DNA from 2 places in the Paenibacillus sp. 8b26 genome. Region 2 is predicted to be linked to the other one. Evidence: riboswitches for the same ligand, from Rfam matches in the RefSeq annotation. Region 2 holds a riboswitch; the other holds the start of a gene.
The links. A riboswitch is a leader RNA that binds a small molecule or an ion and turns the genes downstream of it on or off. The one in region 2 is predicted to bind glycine.

Region 1 (3,127 bases), 180 kb from region 2:
GAGCTGGATCTCGATAAAATGGCACTGTGGACCACTTCAGGTGAAGAAACGGACGCAAAGTGCCAAGCCTGCTTTTTCCGACCTGCCTGTCAGGGGAATCATTGTCCCCTGTACCGGATGCGCACGGGGAACCGCCCTTGCTCCTACGAAAAACGGCAGATCAAGCGAACCTTGCGTACGGTGTGGCTGCAATCCCAATCGGAGGAGGTGAAATAACATGAAGATTATTCGTCCTGCTGTACGACCTACAGCGATTACAACTGGCCGTCTGTCCAAATCTGTACCCGGCAATTTAAGCTAATCCTAAAGTAAGCTAAGTACACATATCTATAGAGCGCCCGAGCTTCATCCTGCTCTATAACGCAAAAAGGGAGTGCCTCCCAGCTGTAATGGCTGAGGGACACTCCCTTTTCTTTGTTTCTTTACGAGCTGACTGTTTGTCCTTTTTCTTCTATGTCTATGGCTGCTCCTGCACTGGCACCTGCGAGTATTCCCTTTTTCTTGTTGGGATACAGGGAATCCATATAGGTACGGGTTTCTGCAACTACAATTCCCGACAAGCCAAGCAGTGCAATCAAGTTCGGGAAGGCCATCATGGCGTTAAAGATATCTGCCAGTAACCAGATCGCATCCAGCTTAATAAACGCGCCTCCGGCAACCAGCGCAATGAACAGATAACGGTACGGTTTAATCCATTTGACACCCAGCAAATATTCAACACAGCGTTCTCCGTAGTAGTTCCAGCCAAGCATCGTGGTGAACGCGAACATAATCAGAATGATTGTGAGCAGTTCCGCACCAAGCGGGAATGCGCTGGAGAAAGCTTGCTGCGTCATCAAGCCCGCATCGGTAGGACCGCTCCATACGCCGCTAACCAGCAGCGTCAACCCGGTCATCACACAAATAATCATCGTATCTATAAAGACACCTGTCATGGAAATCAACCCCTGCTCCGCAGGCCATTTGGTTTTGGCAGCTGCGGCTGCAATCGGTGCGCTTCCCAATCCGGCCTCATTGGCAAAAATCCCTCTGGCTACCCCGCTGCGCATCGCCAGCATAATCGTAGCCCCGGCAAATCCACCCGTCGCAGACGTCGTGGAAAATGCCGAATGCAGCACAAGCGCGAGTGCGGCAGGAATCTGATCGGCGAACCGAATCAATACGATCATACAGATCAGTACGTACAAGCCTGTTTTGAAAGGGACCACTTTGGTCGATACCTTGGCAATGCTCTTGAGTCCTCCAATGGTAACGAGTCCCGTAAGAGTAGCAATGATCACTGCCGTTACAATCGGCGGAACACCAAAGCTGTTTTCGGTCGAGGATACAATCGCTTTGACCTGCGGAAACGTTCCAATCCCGAACAGCGCCACCAGCATCCCGGAAAAGGCGAATAGCATCGCCAGCGGTTTAAAGCGGCGTCCAAGCCCTTTTTCAATATAATACATCGGGCCGCCGGAAAATTGTCCATTCCGATCCTTCACCCGGTATTTTACCGCAAGCACACCTTCCGCATATTTCGTCGCCATCCCGAAAAAGGCTGCAACAACCATCCAGAACAAGGCACCCGGTCCGCCCAGTTTTATCGCTGTCGCGACGCCGACAATACTTCCTGTACCTACTGTAGCCGCCAGCGCCGTACTCAGGGCCGCAAAGCTGCTGACATCCCCGCTACCTTCATTTGGGGCCTTGCCAATCAGTTTGATCGCCAGAGGCAGGCGGAAAACCTGCAACATTTTCAAACGTATGGTCAGCCACAGACCTGTTCCCATGACGAGAATGATCAGAGGAGCCCCCCATATCCAACTGCTAATCGTTTCTAACACATGTACCAAATTCATTTCAACCCGCTCCTCCAGCATATTAAAAAACAAAAAAGAGTCAAATCCGCTGATTCGACTCCTGGAGAGGTTAAAGGCACGAAAAAATACAACCGTCTTGTGCAGGATTCAGCCACTACAGCTCATAAAAAAGCCTAGGGCATCCCCTGTCACAGGTTATTCGCGTCTCTGTCCTTTTGCCTGAGAGTTTAAGCAGATGATATCTGCGGTGCACCTTCGGCGCCCAATTAAGGGTCTCTCCAGAGTTCTGTCCGTTTACGGTCCCGCTTGTTGCTGTAATCAGCCCAAGCACCTGAGAGTTTTGCCCCTTCGGTCGGAACTTACGTTCCATCTCCCGCAAACATCAACCAGACATATGAAATTGTTTTTTATTATACAGAAAACTTTCAGCTTTTTACAAGTGAAAAATTTGTGAAGTCGTTTGGTTATCTTAAGATGAGCCTATAAAATAAAGGCGGGCGCAGCCAGATTCATCCTCATGATGTTCTCTGTCGCCCCCGCCCCCAGGCCATATTGGGTTATATTCAGTTAGCTTGAATTACAGTTCTTCGCCGTTGGTGGCAATTACATTTTTGTACCAGTCAAAAGAATCCTTCTTGGAGCGCTTCAGTGTTCCGTTACCGTCATCGTCCAGATCAACATAAATAAATCCGTAACGCTTGGACATTTCGGAAGTGGACATACTCACGAGGTCGATAGGTCCCCAGCTAGTGTAACCGATCAGATCCACACCGTCCGCAATCGCTTCCTTCATTTGAGCGATATGCTGGCGCAAATAATCAATGCGATACGTGTCGTGAATGAAGCCGTCTTCTTCCACCTTGTCATATGCACCCAAGCCGTTTTCCACGATGAACAGCGGCTTTTGATAACGGTCATATAATGTGTTCAGCGTAACACGCAGGCCGATCGGATCAATCTGCCAGCCCCAGTCAGAGGATTGTAAATACGGATTTTTCACGCCGCCAATCAGGTTCCCCGCTGCCTTCTCGCCTTCCGGTCCTGCAGAGACGGTCAAGGTCATGTAATAGCTGAATGAGATGTAATCGACCGTGTTGTTTTTCAGAATTTCGGCATCGCCGGGTTCTGTGTGCAAGACAATATTATTTTCTTCAAAATAACGGTTCATATAATTTGAATATTCCCCACGGGCATGTACATCCGTAAAGAACAGATTCATCTGGTTTTCATGCTGACTTTTCAGCACGTCTTCCGGGTTACACGTATGTGCATAGCTTTCCATACGAGCCAGCATACAGCCAATTTGAGAACCAGGAATAATCTCA
Region 2 (3,127 bases):
GAAGTTATTGACCAGCATTTCAAAGCCTGATTTAACTTTGCCGTCAATCGCTTTGTCGAATTTCTTCAATATCCATGCAGCCAGCGGACCAGCTATCATCGCGCCGAGAAACATCGGAATGTCCGCCCCGACAATGACACCCATCGTCATAATGGCCCCGATCACACCTCCGCGCTGTCCGTGAATCATTGTGCCACCTGTATAACCGATTAGCAGCGGCAGCAAATAATTTTTCATCGGATCAACCAGTTGTGCAAACCCCTCATTTGGGAACCATCCGGTCGGAATAAAAAGTGCCGTGATCAATCCCCATGCGATAAAGGCCCCCATATTGGGCATAACCATACCACTGAGAAAACGGCCAAAACGCTGTACGGCAACGCGCGCTCCTCCGTTTGAACTGGACTTTGTGTCCACTGTGCTCATATTCATATCCTCCTTATAGGTAAAAAGCATCACTACCTTTTCTTAAAATTCATACTAAATGACAACGCTATCTTCTTCAACGAAATGAAAACGTACTTTCGTCATGAACGTTGATGACAACATTTAAATTTAAGATAAACAGGCGCGAAATCATTCTGCATAATTCCTCTTAATATGGCCTGTAACACGAGTATTTAGTCGAAAAACCATCCTGTCATCGGTACAATTTATGTATGAGGTCTATCCTCTAAACAAGAGAAAAACACGTAATTACGCTTGCAAAAAAAGACAGCAAAAATAGCCGCTATGCCAATTCATCGCGACTATTTTTATACAAAATCGAGCGGACAAACGCCGCCCTTATTCAATTATCCAATCTACATTGCCCCATTATTACTCATTGGCAGTCAACTGCTCGTACTGATCCGCAGACAGCAGCTTGCTTAATGCCCCCTCCAGATCTTCCCCAATCTTCACTTCGATCATCCAGCCTTTTTCGTAAGGAGATTCGTTGACCAGCTCAGGCGTACCTTCCAGCGCTTCATTCACCTTCAACACCGTTCCCGTTACTGGAGCGAACAGGTCGGATACTGTCTTTACCGATTCAATAGTACCAATCTCCGCCCCCTGCTCAATCGTTGCTCCCTCCCCAGGCAGCTCCACAAAAACGATATCGCCCAGTTGATGCTGTGCAAAGTCCGTAATACCGATTCGTACCGTTCCATCCTCTGTGCGCTGAACCCATTCATGTTCTTCCGTGTACCACAATTGCTGCTTCACTTCACTCATCCTGCTCCGCCTCGCTTTCATATGGATTACATCGTTTTGCCTACCCGTCTATGACAGGTTAAGATTATGACAACTAGAACTATCATGTCAATAATACTAACAAAAATATTTCACATTACTCCATATATCTTTCTAACTAAAAATACGACAGATTATAACAAACGCTTACATATCCTTATTTATGAATAAAATGTTTTTAATAATGTTTTTCATGACATTTTTGTTGACATTTCGAATAAATTTGCGTATTAATGGGTTATAACAAGTGCTTTTGGAAACACCTAATAATTGTAAACGCGGATGAACGTGGAGGGAGAGACTGTCAACACTCGCATCACTGTTGCCACCTGTAAAACAAGGCAGCAAGCGAGTCGGATCAAGCTGTAACCAACCGGCAGGGCCGGATGACGTATAGCTGATCCAGAGGCAGCGCCGAAGGAGTAAACCTGCACCGCAGGTGAATCTCTCAGGCAAAAGGACCTCTGCCGGACGCATCTCTGGAGAGCATTCGCCATACAGGCGGATCACCCAAGGGGAAACCCGGTACACACCGGGGTAACTCTCAGGTATCAAGGACAGAGCTGAAAAAAAGTGTGTGGACTGCCGTCCATACGTTTTTTTCGGCCTGTCTTTTTTGTTTAGCCGATCATACCGGATAGGAGTGGAAAAATGACTAACTTGCGAAAAACGCCGCTGCATTCATCCTACAGCACGCTGTCGGGGGTTCGTTGCATTGATTTTGGCGGCTGGGAGCTGCCTGTACAGTTCAGTGGCATTCAAAAGGAACATGAGGCCGTCCGGCAACATGCAGGATTATTCGATGTATCGCATATGGGTGAATTCTTGGTCGAGGGCCAGGAAGCCGAAACATTTCTGCAACAGGTGACGACGAACGATGTCAGCCAATTGGAGCCGGGCCAGGCCCAATATTCGCTCCTGTGTTACCCGGATGGAGGTGTAGTAGACGACCTCCTTGTCTACTATAAAGGGCCGGAGCGTTACATGCTCGTTGTGAATGCCTCCAACATCGATAAGGATTGGGATTGGCTGCTTCGCCATGCGCCTGCATCCGTTCATCTGGAAAACGTATCAGATGCGGTGGCACTGCTGGCGTTGCAAGGGCCTGAAGCTGCACGTATTGCCGCCGCCGTGACAGACACGGACATTACAAAGCTGGCCTCCTTCCGATTCAGCGAGGATGTGCAATTGTTCGGAGCAAAAGCGCTCGTCTCCCGCACCGGATACACAGGGGAAGACGGCTTTGAATTTTATGTGCCTGCTGCGAATGCACCGGCAGTGTGGGACGGATTGCTTCGCATCGGTGAGCCGTATGGTCTGGTTCCCGCCGGACTTGGAGCCCGGGATACACTGCGTTTCGAGGCGCGGCTGCCGCTGTACGGACAGGAGCTGTCCGCCACGATTTCACCGCTGGAAGCTGGTTTAGGCTTCTTCGTCAAGCTGAATAAGGGAGATTTTATCGGCAAAGCAGCTCTGCAACGCCAGAAAGAACAAGGTATTCCGCGCAAGCTGATCGGGCTGGAAATGCTTGACCGTGGCATACCGCGTGCCCATTACCCCGTGTTCGCGGAAGGGCAGCAAATTGGCGAGGTCACAACTGGAACCCAGTCGCCCACCTTAAAACGTAATCTGGGTTTGGCTCTGGTGGACAGTCGTTTTAGTTCCCTATCCACGCCGCTGGAGGTCGAGATTCGTGGCAAGCGCCTGCGCGCCGAGGTGGTAGCCTCACCCTTTTATAAACGTCCACGCTGATTTAAACGCTCGTCTTACTATAACTATCGTGATCCGTTACTAACCGCTGCCCAGTTGGCACTCGTTTATTAATCATTTGTTAATCGTTTTACGTTTTTACGATCTTGTTGGTTGAAAGGAGCCAGACCCAATGAAACAGCAT

Region 1: it holds a riboswitch for glycine, as region 2 does, so the genes downstream of both, ACQ4MX_RS21700 (alanine/glycine:cation symporter family protein) here and gcvT (glycine cleavage system aminomethyltransferase GcvT) in region 2, are expected to answer to the same signal.

The regions. Positions count from the first base shown of each region.
Region 1 covers NZ_CP192445.1:4,652,633-4,655,759, reverse strand. Annotated here, with positions in the region: gene ACQ4MX_RS21705 (radical SAM protein) at 1-216, shown strand, start outside; gene ACQ4MX_RS21700 (alanine/glycine:cation symporter family protein) at 423-1,841, opposite strand; glycine riboswitch at 2,000-2,094, opposite strand; glycine riboswitch at 2,112-2,188, opposite strand; gene ACQ4MX_RS21695 (glycoside hydrolase family 1 protein) at 2,380-3,127, opposite strand, start outside.
Region 2 covers NZ_CP192445.1:4,836,504-4,839,630, reverse strand. Annotated here, with positions in the region: gene ACQ4MX_RS22545 (PTS mannitol transporter subunit IICB) at 1-426, opposite strand, end outside; gene gcvH (glycine cleavage system protein GcvH) at 820-1,215, opposite strand; glycine riboswitch at 1,516-1,707, shown strand; glycine riboswitch at 1,708-1,804, shown strand; gene gcvT (glycine cleavage system aminomethyltransferase GcvT) at 1,885-2,985, shown strand; gene gcvPA (aminomethyl-transferring glycine dehydrogenase subunit GcvPA) at 3,116-3,127, shown strand, end outside.